3 regions of the Dickeya chrysanthemi NCPPB 402 genome follow, and region 2 is predicted to be linked to each of the others. Evidence: predicted binding sites of a transcription regulator. Region 2 holds the regulator's gene; each other region holds the start of a gene.
The links. The regulator PurR, encoded in region 2, represses purine synthesis genes. The targets are predictions, from matches to a motif close to CANGCAAACGTTTGCNTG.
Positions count from the first base shown of each region.

Region 1: a site for PurR is predicted at 2,754-2,771, ahead of DCH402_RS03115 (nucleoside-specific channel-forming protein Tsx). Genes of this name have one in related genera too.
Region 3: a site for PurR is predicted at 2,317-2,334, ahead of purT (formate-dependent phosphoribosylglycinamide formyltransferase). Genes of this name have one in related genera too.

Region 1 covers NZ_CM001974.1:674,130-678,779, reverse strand. The annotation lists gene DCH402_RS03130 (amino acid permease) at 1-1,006, shown strand, start outside; gene ampE (beta-lactamase regulator AmpE) at 1,055-1,909, opposite strand; gene ampD (1,6-anhydro-N-acetylmuramyl-L-alanine amidase AmpD) at 1,916-2,476, opposite strand; gene DCH402_RS03115 (nucleoside-specific channel-forming protein Tsx) at 2,890-3,753, shown strand; gene nadC (carboxylating nicotinate-nucleotide diphosphorylase) at 4,006-4,650, shown strand, end outside.
Region 2 covers NZ_CM001974.1:2,736,571-2,741,220, forward strand. The annotation lists gene DCH402_RS12255 (Grx4 family monothiol glutaredoxin) at 32-382, opposite strand; gene DCH402_RS12260 (C40 family peptidase) at 713-1,681, shown strand; gene cydH (cytochrome bd-I oxidase subunit CydH) at 1,799-1,888, opposite strand; gene purR (HTH-type transcriptional repressor PurR) at 2,277-3,302, shown strand; gene cfa (cyclopropane fatty acyl phospholipid synthase) at 3,722-4,650, shown strand, end outside.
Region 3 covers NZ_CM001974.1:2,133,845-2,138,494, reverse strand. The annotation lists gene DCH402_RS09575 (S9 family peptidase) at 95-2,146, opposite strand; gene purT (formate-dependent phosphoribosylglycinamide formyltransferase) at 2,415-3,596, shown strand; gene DCH402_RS09565 (bifunctional 4-hydroxy-2-oxoglutarate aldolase/2-dehydro-3-deoxy-phosphogluconate aldolase) at 3,672-4,313, opposite strand; gene zwf (glucose-6-phosphate dehydrogenase) at 4,469-4,650, opposite strand, start outside.

The sequences.
Region 1 (4,650 bases), 2.1 Mb from region 2:
CTATGTTCAATACTGGTGGCCGGGTGTTCCCACCTGGGTTTCCGCTGCCGTATTTTTTGTGCTGATTAACGCCATTAACCTCGCCAACGTGAAAATGTACGGTGAACTGGAGTTCTGGTTTGCCATTATTAAGGTCGTGGCCATTATTGGTATGATCGCATTCGGCAGTTGGTTATTGCTGAGCGGGCATGGCGGGCCAGAGGCATCCATTACTAACCTCTGGGCCCAGGGCGGTTTCTTCCCCAACGGCATCAGCGGCCTGGTGATGGCGATGGCGGTGATCATGTTCTCTTTCGGCGGCCTGGAATTGGTCGGGATTACCGCTGCTGAAGCAGACAAACCGGAAGAAAGCATTCCGCGCGCCACCAATCAGGTCATCTATCGCATCCTGATTTTCTACGTCGGCTCACTGACTGTTCTGCTCTCGCTCTATCCGTGGGGCAAAGTCGTCGAAGGCGGCAGCCCGTTCGTGATGATTTTCCATGCGCTGAACAGCGATTTGGTCGCCAACATCCTGAATGTCGTGGTGCTGACGGCGGCGCTGTCGGTATACAACAGTTGCGTTTACTGTAATAGCCGCATGCTGTACGGCCTGGCTAAACAGGGGAACGGACCGCAATCGTTGCTGAAAGTAGACCGCCGCGGCGTGCCGGTAGTAGCGATTGGTATTTCTGCGCTGGCAACCGCGCTGTGCGTACTGATCAACTACCTGATTCCGGGCAGAGCGTTTGAGCTCTTGATGGCGCTGGTGGTATCCGCGCTGGTCATTAACTGGGCGATGATAAGCCTGGCGCACCTGAAATTCCGCGCCAGTAAAGAGCGAGAAGGCGTGCAGACTCGCTTTAAAGCGCTATGGTACCCGTTTGGTAACTATCTGTGTCTGGCTTTTATGGTCGGCATTCTGGTTATTATGTCCCTGACGCCGGGCATTCAGATTTCCGTGGTATTGATACCCGTCTGGCTGTTGGTACTGGCCATCGGCTATCGTTTCAAACCGCGTCAATAATCCTTTCTATTGTCAGCATGGCCGCCAGGCCATGCTGTTTCCAAGCCGTTATACCAGCGTACCGTAGATAGTCAGCAACGCGACCACCACCACCAGTACCAACGTTACCTTCTTCGCCAGCGACACCGCCGCCCTCGGCGTAGCAATCGGGTCGTCATGCACTTCCCGCTCCAGAGAAAACTGAGCCAGTTTGGTCAGCACCCAGTATTGAGAAGAGCGGGCGTCCATCATGGCGGCAAACCAAGCCGGCAACGCCTTCTCACCATGCCCTAATAGCGCATAAGCGGCACCGGCCAGCCGAACAGGAATCCAGTCCAGCCAATGCAGCAGAGTATCAACGCCGGAATTCGCTCTTTCCAGCGGTGTATGATGACGAGCCAGGCAGCACTGTCGGGCACGCAATACCGTGTAGCCGACCAGTGCCACCGGGCCATAAGGACCGGCGGCGACGAACCAGAATAACGGCGCCAGATAAAAACGAAAATTTAGCCACAACAGCGCGTTTTGTAGTTCCCTTAGCCGCTCACGCTCGCCGGCATCACGCGGCAGGCCATGCACTAATGCCAGTTCCTCGGCCATTTCCCGGCAGGCATCCGCTTCACCGCGCTGGGCAGCCTGAATATAGCGATGATAGTGCCGACGTATTTCCCCCGCGCCAATGCACAATAACCCGACGGCAATCCACAGAAGCAAAATCGGCAAACCAAACAACCATCCACTGAGTAACCACTGCGCCGCCAGGACTACCGCCATACCCACGATGGTCAACAACAACGTTTGCGCCAGTGATGGCGCAGAAAGATGACGGAACACCCGCTCCAGATGGTGATCCAATTGCCAGTGGTCGCCACGCTTAAACAACCGCTCCCACCCCAGGACCAGCAATAGGCTAAACAGCGTCATCAGTAATTACTCCCCTTGTTCCGGTGGTGTCTGCCATAACCGTTGATATCGATCCCAGTCGAACGCAGGGCCGGGGTCGGTCTTGCGTCCTGGTGCGATATCGCTATGCCCGGTAATGCGATCAGGCGTAATGCCATAGGCCGCGCTCAGCAACTGCGTAACCTCGGCCAGACAGGCATACTGTTGAGTGGTAAACGGCAGCGTATCGGTGCCTTCCAGCTCAATACCAATCGCGAAATCATTACAACGCTCTCGCCCTTCAAATTGCGATACCCCGGCATGCCAGGCCCGTTGATCGAATGCCACATACTGTACAATTTCGCCGTTACGACGAATCAGACAATGCGCAGATACCCGCAGGTGGCATATTGACGCGAAATAGGGGTGAGTATTCCCATCCAGCGTACCGGTAAAGAGTTGATCAATGTAGGGTCCGCCAAATTCGCCTGGGGGCAAACTGATGTTGTGAATCACCAGTAATGAAGGGAGTTCACCTTCCGGACGCGCATCCTGATGCGGTGACGGAACGCGTCTGACATCGGTCAGCCAGCCTTGTTCGACTTTCATCAATGCTCCTGTTATCTGACGTGCCATTCGGTAAACCTTCCACACCACGGCCTGTTGCCTTGTAACCCCCTGCCATCGAACTGCCAGGCCTGCCCGGTTGGCGCGCTCATTATCCAGATATCTTACCGCATCCGCCCTATTCCTGACGTGTTAAAAAACCATTTCGGTTTACCAACGAATATCCTGTCAAAATATACCCACAACCCATGATGTTCTGCTGTTCTTCTGGTATGCTGCGCCCCTTCTTTTCGGCAGAGCAGCGATCGGCTTGCCGCCACAGGCAAACGTTTTCGTTGCTTATTCATCGCCGGAAAGCTTTTCAGCTTTTATTTTGTCATTACAGCCCGAATCGTTCTCCGTCGCGCCAGCATATTGTGCTGCTGACAGTGCTTTGGGCAACAGAGAGAATCGCCATGAAGAAAATCCTTGCCGCCTGTGCAATCAGCACATTGTCATACAGTTTGCCCACCGTTGCGCAAGAGCGCGCGCCGCAATACCTCTCCGACTGGTGGCACCAGAGCATCAATGTGGTAGGCAGCTATCACACTCGTTTCGGACCTCAGTTAAACAACGATGTGTATCTGGAATATGAAGTGTTTGCCCGTAAGGACTGGTTTGACTTCTATGGCTACATTGACGTACCGAAAAGCTTTGGTGCGGGCAACACGCCTGATCGTGGTATCTGGGACAAAGGCTCTCCATTATTCATGGAGATCGAACCTCGTTTCTCGATTGATAAGTTGACCAACACACAGTTAGGTTTCGGCCCGTTCAAAGAGTGGTACGTTGCCAACAATATTATCTACGATCAGGGCCGCAATAATGACTCACGTCAAAGCACCTGGTACGTAGGTCTGGGCACCGATATCGATACCGGTACTGACCTGTCGCTGTCCGCCAATATCTATGCCAAGTACCAATGGCAGAACTACGGCGCGCTGAATGAAGATCAGTGGGATGGCTATCGTTTCAAAATCAAGTATTTCTATCCGCTCACCTCATTGTGGGGCGGTAAGCTGACCTATATCGGCTTTACCAACTTCGACTTCGGTTCAGACCTGGCTAATGCAGCGGGCCCGTCGCGCACCAGCAATGCCATCGCTTCCAGTCATATCCTTGCGTTGAACTACGATCACTGGCATTACTCAGTGGTTGCCCGTTACTTCCATAATGGCGGCCAGTGGGCAGACGGCACCGAGCTGGATTTTGGCCGCGGTCCGTTTAATGTTCGCTCTACAGGGTGGGGCTACTATCTGGTCGCGGGCTACAACTTCTAATCGTGACTATTATGTATCCCGGCTACGGCCGGGATATTAAAACCCACCGCAATAGATTATGTTACTTGCCATCCGGAAACAGGGTTGTGCTCGACATCTCTGCCGACGCCTGTACGCTCCGGTTGAACGGCAGTGCCAGTGACGCCGGGCAAACGCCACAAAAAAACAACACACTGAATTACAATAGCTTTAAAAAGATATCACTCACTAAACGGGATAATAGACATTCCGGATTTCCGTCGGAGTAGCATGATGACAACACGTCGTTATAGTCAGGAACAGCGCCAGGCCGAACTGCTCAGCCGTATTGAGCAAGATATCCCAGCCAACGTACATCTGGCCTTATGTGAAGATCTGGGGGGCGAACTCAACCCGGAACACGACATCACCGCCCAGTTATTGCCGGCGGACACCGCCGCCAATGCGGTCATTATTACCCGGGAAGCCGGTGTTTTCTGTGGCTGTCGCTGGGTGGAGGAAGTTTTCCGTCAGTTGGGTCACGGCGTGACCATCGACTGGCTGGTCCGTGACGGCGATGCCCTGACAGCAAACCAGCCGCTGTGCCGACTGCAAGGCCCCTCCCGCCAACTGCTCACCGGTGAACGCACGGCCCTGAATTTCCTGCAAACGCTCTGCGGTGTGGCAACCGAAGTCGGCCGCTATGTCGCACAACTGACAGGGACCAAAACCCGATTGCTGGACACGCGAAAAACGCTGCCGGGTCTGCGTACCGCGCTTAAATACGCGGTACTGTGCGGTGGTGGCAGCAATCACCGCCTTGGTTTGGCAGATGCGTTTCTGATCAAAGAGAACCACATTATTGCCGCCGGCTCCATCAAACAGGCCGTTGAAAACGCCCTCCAGTTGCGCAGCGACGTGCCGGTAGAAGTCGAGGTA
Region 2 (4,650 bases):
AGGCAGCACATGGCTGCCTGATACAGAAGAATTACTGCTGTTCCGTCTGCTGTGAACGGTACTTATCCGCCGTTTCTTTAATCAGTTGTTGCAGTTCACCGCGCTGATGCATCTCAATCACGATGTCACATCCCCCAACCAACTCACCATCGACCCACAATTGCGGGAATGTCGGCCAGTTGGCATATTTAGGCAATTCGGCGCGAATATCCGGGTTCTGCAGGATATCCACATAGGCAAAACGTTCGCCGCACGCCGACAACGCCTGAACCGCCTGGGCAGAAAAACCACAGCTCGGCAGTTTGGGAGAACCTTTCATGTACAGCAGAATCGGGTTTTCAGCGATCTGGCGCTGAATCTTTTCAAGTGTCGTTGTCGTCATTCTATTGCTTCCTCAAGCGCGTGATGAACAGCCCATCAACGGCTGTTCATGTGACTCGCGGCAGACCATGCCATACCGCCTCTGTTGTTTTATATTCTAACGATAGCGACGACCACAAAAAAACGCTATCTTTTGTAAGGTTTTATCCGGTCGACGATATATCAGCATAAGGTAACCCAAATTGACTGATAATTAAGCAGCAAACACCGTTGTTAACGTTTTCTCACTATTTTGTAGTAACATAAGTCTATCTCCCGCTTTTTTATCAGGCCATTTTCGGGAATACTGTAAAGATTGAACGATTGAGGACAACATTCGGTCAGAATTATTATGCGTTTATTTATTACGCTCTTTTTATTATTTTTCAGTAATTTGTTTGCGAATCTGGCGCTGGCTAATCCGCATGGCGCGTCCGCGTTGCCGCGTAAATCGGGTGTAGAAACGGCAAACAAAGCGCTTGATGAGTCCAAAAAAAATAAGGTCGCCAAAAATGCCAATAAAAAAGGTACGGCGCCCTCTCAACAACATGAAAAGACGACCCAAAACGCACCAGCGAAAACGACATCATCCGCTCATGATAAAAGCGCCAAATCTGGTGATAAAAAGCCTGTGACGGCAGCGGCTTCAGCCCACTCTACCGGTAAACCGCAGAAGCAGGAAAAAAGCCCGCCGACTAAAGCGGCAGCCAACAAAACGACGAAAAAAGAGCCGCCTGCTACGGCCAAAAATAACCGTAACGCGCATGAGTCGGTGAGAGTCAAATACTCCCCCAAAAAAGGCAAAGCGGTAATCGCCGAAGAAGATATTGCCTCGGTCTCATCGCACGGTAAAAATAAAAAAGGTAAACAGGACAAGGCCGCGCTGACTATCAGCGCCGCGCACCAAAAACGTTATCAGCATGCCAAGTCAACCGCGATGAATAAGCTGATGAGCCAAATCGGCAAGCCTTATCATTGGGGCGGTGCCACACCGTATTCGGGCTTTGATTGCAGCGGGCTGGTGTATTACGCCTATAAAGATGTGGTGAAAATCCCGATTCCACGCACAGCCAATGAAATGTTCCATTTGCGTGACGCGGCGCCAATTAAGAAAAGCGAACTGGAAAGCGGCGACCTGGTCTTCTTTCGTATCACCAACCGTGGAGCCGCCGATCATGTGGGCGTCTACCTGGGCAATGGCCGATTCATTCAGTCGCCACGCACCGGCGCTGATATCAAGATCAGTAAACTGAGTGAAGATTACTGGCAGGATCATTACGTCGGCGCTCGCCGCGTGGTGACGCCGAAAACCATTCGTTAGGCGCTACACGACTCGACGTAAATACGACAAAAAGGGGCTTAGCGCCCCTTTCTGTTTTCACCGCTGTTTTGCCTCAGGCTGTTGAAACCCGGACATTACGCCGCCGGCGATCCGCTATCAGTTCAATACCGCTGTGAAGCCGAAGATAATGATCACCGCCAGTGCAACCACCGTACTGAACAGCGACATTTTCAGATTCGTATCCATAATATTCTCCTGTATGTGACTGATGATCGCCGTCATCCCATTGTGTATGAATAAAATCCCTCTCTCGGCAGGCAAGAGGAAACACATAAAGTATAGGTTTATTATTACCCAGCCGATATCAAAAAACCGGTTTGCGCATCACAGAGATAACACGAATTGCCTCTTCCACTTTTGCTCTGGATCGGCCAGAATTCGCAGTTTACTGTATACACTGCGTTGGTCGAAGCGTCAGCCCTCCCTTCAAGCTACACACCTCGGCATATCTCCTCCTGAAATGTTGCCTTGTTGTCCGGCAGGAGATGAATTCACGCAGGCAAACGATTAACACCCTATTTTAATGCTGTAACAGACACGTTACTGTCACAGATGAGTTCAGGAGTCGCTTTAGATGGCAACGATCAAAGATGTGGCAAAACGCGCAGGCGTTTCAACCACAACCGTATCACACGTGATCAATAAAACACGTTTCGTCGCCGAAGAGACCAAGGCTGCGGTACGCGCAGCCATCGATGAATTGCATTATTCCCCGAGTGCAGTGGCTCGCAGCCTGAAGGTCAACCACACGAAATCCATCGGCCTGCTGGCTACCTCCAGCGAAGCACCCTATTTCGCCGAGATTATCGAGGCGGTAGAAAACAGCTGCTACGCCAGGGGTTACACGCTAATCCTGTGTAACTCTCATAACAATCAGGATAAACAGCGCGCCTACTTGTCCATGCTGGCGCAAAAGCGTGTCGACGGCCTGCTGGTGATGTGTGCCGAGTACCCACCCGAATTGCTATCCCTGCTGGCGGATTACCGTCATATCCCGATGGTGGTGATGGACTGGGGCGAAGCACAAAACGATTTTACCGATACTATTATTGATAACGCCTTTGCCGGCGGATACATGGCTGGACGTTATCTGATTGAACGCGGTCATCGGGATATCGGTGCCATTCCCGGCTCGCAGGAGCGCAATACCGGTAGCGGACGTTACCTGGGGTTCCTGAAAGCGTTAAAGGAAGCCGACATTTCCCTGCGCGAAGAGTGGGTGGTTCAGGGGGATTTTGAGCCGGAGTCCGGCTATAAAGCCATGCATCAAATTCTGGCCCAAAAACAGCGGCCGACGGCGGTATTCTGCGGCGGTGATATCATGGCGATGGGCGCCATCTGCGCGGCCGACGAACTTGGGCTACGCGTACCGCAAGATATTTCAGTGATCGGTTACGATAATGTGCGTCACTCCCGCTATTTTACTCCAGCGCTCACCACCATTCATCAACCGAAAGAACGTCTGGGGCAGGCGGCATTTTCCATGTTGCTGGACCGCATTACCAGCAAACGCGAGGAAGCACAAACGATTGAAGTACACCCTACTCTGATCGAGCGTCGCTCCGTTGCCGACGGCCCATACCTCGATTATCGTCGTTAATATTCAGACGATTTCGTTATCGCTGCGCGCCCTTGCCGTCAGGCGCTATGCCGCACCGCATATAGCGATAACGCATGTGATGAATACATGACGTATTGTTTCTCCGTGCTACTTTAGCCCGCTGAATCTTGTCGGCGGGTTAAAGCAGTCATACACTTGTCACTATCGCTGACGACAATAACTATGATCAGACGATGTTTTTCAACATAGCGCATCGCCTTACTTTTTCTACCCTGGCAATAATGGCCGTACCGTTTGTCACGAACGGGGTAGATGCCTTTCGTACCGGCTTTTCTCTTATTTTCCTCTGAGACTCTCAGGGATAGACAATGGATGGGGTTCGTTGAACACCCTCCAGCGTGATATTTGTCTGGTTTATTCCTTGTAAACACATTTATCTGACAAGGTAGGGAGAAGTTATGAGTTCATCTTATGTGGAGGAACTGGGTACCCCTCATCATCCCTGGTTCCAAATTGTTAATGAAATGCTATCGACCGCCGACATCGCCATTAACGGCTCACGCCCGTTTGACATTCAGGTAAAAAATCCCTTTATGTACAAACGCATACTGCGCGAAGGCTCGTTAGGTCTGGGCGAAAGCTACATGGATGGCTGGTGGGAGTGTGAGCGGCTGGACATGTTCTTCCACCGAGCGATACGCGTGGGACTGGACAGCCAACTGCCCCACCGCTGGCGCGATACTTTACGAATCCTGATGGCTCGCCTGAGCAATCTGCAGTCCCGCCGTCGGTCCTGGATCGTGGGCAAGGAGCATTACGACCTCGGTAATGATCTTTTCACCCTGATGCTCGATCCCTATATGCAATACTCCTGCGGTTACTGGAAACAGGCTGAAACGCTGGAGCAGGCGCAACAGGACAAGCTGCGCTTAATCTGCGAAAAACTGCAATTGCGTCGCGGCATGACATTGCTGGATATCGGTTGCGGCTGGGGTGGGCTGGCGGAATTCGCCGCACATCACTATGGCGTCAGCGTCACCGGCGTCACCATCTCCCGCGAACAGCAAAAGCTGGCGCAGCAGCGCTGCCGACATCTGGATGTTAACATCCTGCTACAGGACTATCGCGACCTGAATCAACAGTTTGATCGCATCGTTTCCGTCGGCATGTTCGAGCATGTCGGCCCCAAAAATTACAACACCTATTTCCGGGTAGTGAGAAAAAACCTCAAACCTAACGGATTGTTCCTGCTGCACACTATCGGCACCAATGAAACTAACCTGAAAGTTGACGCCTGGATGAACAAGTACATTTTCCCCAACTACTGCCTGCCTTCAGTGCAGCATATCGCCCAGGCCAGCGAGCCCTATCTGGTGATGGAAGACTG
Region 3 (4,650 bases), 600 kb from region 2:
AGTTCCAGTCTCCCTGCTATCGTTTCCTGTCTTTTATGGTAATCCGGCGCCAAAACAGGCCGCTCTTTTCTCGCGTGATACCCGAACCCTATTTCTACGCGGGCAATACCTGCTGCTCGAGTACCATCAGCAAGAAGGTAAACTCCTGTGCAATATCCTCAAACTGAGCCAAACGACCGGATTTACCGCCATGACCGGCTCCCATGTCGGTATGCAGCAACAGCAGGTGATCATCAGTTTTTATTTCACGCAGTTCCGCTACCCATTTAGCCGGCTCCCAGTACTGAACCTGCGAGTCATGCAGGCCGGTCGTCACCAACAGATGGGGGTACGCTTGTGCCGAAACATTGTCATAAGGGCTATATTGTTTAATGTACTGGTAATCACGCTTATTGTCCGGGTTACCCCACTCGTCGTACTCCCCCGTGGTAAGCGGAATAGACTCGTCCAGCATGGTAGTGAGCACATCGACAAACGGCACCTGCGCCACTACCCCATAAAACAGCGAAGGAGCCATGTTTATGACGGCCCCCATCAGCAACCCACCGGCACTGCCGCCCATCGCGAAGGTTTTCGCCGGATCGCCATAACCGCTTGTCAGCAGGGCCTGCGTGACGTCGATGAAATCCGTAAAAGTATTCATCTTGTTGGACAGGCGTCCCTGATCATGCCATTGCTGTCCCAGCTCACCGCCGCCGCGAATATGCGCCAGCGCATAGACGAAACCACGATCCAGCAAGCTAAGACGGCTACTACTGAATTCCGGATCCATGCTGCTGCCGTAAGCGCCATAGCCATAAACCAGTAATGGGCTTTGAGCCAGTTTGCAGTCTTTATGATACACCAGCGATACCGGCACGGATTCGCCATCGCGAGCCGTTACCCACACACGCTCGCTCCGGTAATTCCCGGCATCAAAATTTTTCACTTCAGATTGTTTGAGCACCACCTGAACGCCGGTCGCCATGTCCAGCTCATAGATAGTCATCGGCGTGGTCATGGAGGAATAGCCATAACGCAATCGCGTACTTTCCGGCATTGGGTTATAACTCAGCCAGGTCACATAAGCGGGATCATTAAAGGCGATCTGGTGAGATTCTGCCGTCTGCCAGCGAATATAGCGGATATGGGTTAATCCATGCTCGCGTTCCTCGACCACATACCAGTCGTCAAACAGCGAAAATCCTTCGAGTACGCGTTCCGGACGTGGGGCAATCAACACTTCCCATGCTAATTCGCCGATATCCTGGGTCTGGTAAAAACCAAAGGTTTTACCGTCTTTGTTGGAACGCACATAAAAGGCGTCGCGGAAATGATCGATCACATACTCATGATCCGGCCGCCGCGGTACAAACACGCACGGTTTGGCATTAGGGTCTTCGGCATCCAGCAACAGAATTTCGGTACTGGTGGTACTCTCCAGATAGAGCAGGATATAGCGCTCGGACGTGGTTTTATCGAGGCTGAGATAAAACGTATCATCTGTTTCTTCATACACCAGCTCATCCTGCTGCGGATCCTCCCCCAGCCGATGGCGATACACCTGATAAGGCAGCAACGTCTGCGGATGTTTACGTACGTAATAAAGGGTACGGGAATCCGCCGCCCATTCACTGCCGGCGGAGACATTCTCCAGCCGGTCTGCCAGCCACTCGCCGGTGGTGAGATCGCGAAACGTCAGCACATACTGGCGGCGAGACAATAAATCCTCCGCGACGCTCATCAGTCGATTGTCCGGGCTAACGGCCAGCGCGCCAAGGTTGTAGAACTCTCTGCCAGTCGCTCGTTGATTGCCATCCAGTAATACCTGCCAGGCGCCGCTTTCTGTTTCCTGCTCCGGCTGACGCTGATAGATAGCGTAATCTTTACCCGGCTCATAGCGGCTCTGGTAGCGATAACCGCGTTTAACATAAGGTACTGAAACATCCTCCCCGGGGATCCGCGCGACCATCTCCTCATACAAGGTATGACGCAGCGCAGCATAGGGTGCCATGACATGTTCGCAATAACGATTCTCCTCCTGCAACCAAGCCAGCACCTCCGGATTATTGCGTTCATCATCTCGCAGCCAATAATAATCATCGATGCGGGTATCGCCGTGCATCGTCATCCTATGCGGGCGTTTTTCGGCTTGCGGCGCTTTCATCCACGTCACTCCTTTCCATTCATTGATCAGGTTCTGCCTTACACCCAGCTTTACGCCGGCGAGACGGCAAATGCCCAAAGCCTGTCATGAATCATCCGCGGAATCCAGCGTGCGCCGAGATCTGCAAGGATTTTCACGCGCTTTTGCGTACCGCTACGCGAATGATGCCAAACGCAAACGTTTTCGTTTATACTTCGGCTACGTTCGGGCGGCCAATCCGCCCATTTTTTCTACACCTCTTTTTTACAACACCATCAGGTATCAGGTTATGTTAACAATCGGAACAGCCCTGCGTCCCGGCGCCACACGCGTTATGCTGCTAGGCTCCGGCGAGCTGGGAAAAGAAGTGGCGATTGAATGCCAGCGACTGGGTATCGAAGTTATTGCGGTTGATCGCTACGCCGATGCCCCCGCGATGCAGGTCGCTCACCGCAGCCATGTCATCAACATGCTCGATGGCGACGCGTTGAAACAACTGGTGGCGCAGGAACGCCCGGACTATATCGTGCCGGAAATCGAGGCTATCGCTACGGATATGCTGGTCGCGCTGGAACAGCAAGGGCAACGAGTCGTGCCATGCGCTGAAGCCACCCGACTGACCATGAATCGTGAAGGCATTCGTCGATTGGCGGCGGAAACGCTGGGCCTGCCGACGTCCAGTTACCGGTTTGCCGCTGACGAAACGGCGTTCCGTCAGGCGGCCCATGAGTTAGGCTTCCCTTGTATCGTCAAACCGGTGATGAGCTCATCGGGGAAAGGCCAGAGCCTGATCCGATCGCCGGAGCAGTTGGATCGCGCCTGGCGCTATGCGCAAGAAGGCGGTCGCGCCGGCGGCGGAAAAGTGATTGTAGAAGGGCTGGTGAAATTTGATTTCGAAATCACGTTATTAACCATTCATGCAATTGACGGCCTGCACTTCTGCGAGCCAATCGGCCATCGTCAGGAAGACGGCGACTATCGCGAATCCTGGCAGCCGCAACGGATGAGCGAGCTGGCATTGACGCGCGCCAAAGAGATTGCCGGAAATGTGGTAAAGGCGCTGGGTGGTTTCGGTCTGTTTGGCGTCGAGCTGTTTATTTGCGGCGATGACGTCATCTTCAGTGAAGTGTCGCCACGCCCGCATGATACCGGTATGGTGACACTCATTTCGCAGGATTTGTCCGAGTTCGCCCTGCATGTTCGTGCTTTCCTGGGCTTGCCGATCGGCGCAATACGGCAGTACGGCCCATCGGCTTCTGCGGTCATCCTGCCGGAGCTGACCAGCAATAATGTGCAGTATCAGGGACTGGAACAGGCGCTGCTCCCCCATACCCAGATTCGACTGTTCGGCAAACCCGACATCAACGGACGTCGGCGCATGGGCGTTGCACTGGCGACGGCCGATAATACCAATGCGGCCGTACAACTGGCGAAAACGAGCGCGGTTGCCGTCAACGTCAGCGCAAGATAAACCTGCCGGCTTGTCGATAAGGTACAAAAAAGCCCGCAGCGCGGGCTTATGAAATGACTTAGAGACAAATGCCGATCAGGCTGTCGCTCCTGCAACCGCTTCACGCGCCAGCGCGGTGATGCGATCATAGTCGCCGCTTTCCAGCGCATCGGCCGGTACCAGCCAGGAACCACCGACGCACAGTACGCTTTTCAGCGCCAGATACTCGCGGTAGTTCTTCAGGGAGATGCCGCCGGTCGGGCAGAAGCGAATTTTACCAAACGGACCGGCAATCGCCTGCAACGCTTTCACACCACCGTTAGCTTCAGCCGGGAAGAACTTAAATTCACGCAACCCGTAATCCATCCCCAGCATCAGCTCGGAAACGGTGCTAATCCCGGGGATCAACGGAATGGTGCCTTCCGTTGCCGCTTTCAACAACGGCTCGGTCAGACCGGGGCTGATAGCAAACTGCGCCCCCGCGGCAGTCACTTCCGCCAGCTGTTGCGGATTGGTTACCGTACCCGCACCGACGATAGCGTCCGGCACTTCCTGCGCGATCAGGCGAATGGCCTCAACCGCACAGTCGGTACGCAACGTCAGTTCCAGTACGCGCACGCCACCCGCTACCAGGGCTTTCGCCATCGGCACCGCGTGTTCCAGTTTGTTAATCACAATCACAGGAACAACCGGACCGGCTGTCAGAATCTGTTCCGCACTGGTTTTCCAGTTTTTCATCGAGGGTAATCTCCAGTCATGCCCAACGGGCATCGATTAATGATCTGGCGCGCCCCTGCCACAGGGATCCGCAGTTACCCACGGATGTCCGACCGCACCGTCAGCCAAAAAAAACGCTAACGGCTTCGCCCCGCTTTCCGGCAGGGCAAAACCGCTTATTCCACTTCGTTCCAGGAACGCCCATCGCGGGTAATCATAGCGACGGACGCCACCGGTCCCCAGGTCCCGGCCTGATAAGGCTTGGGAGAGTCATTGTCCATTGCCCAGGCTTCCATAATCGAGTCCACCCATTTCCAGGCTTCTTCCACTTCGTCGCGGCGCACAAACAGCGCCTGAA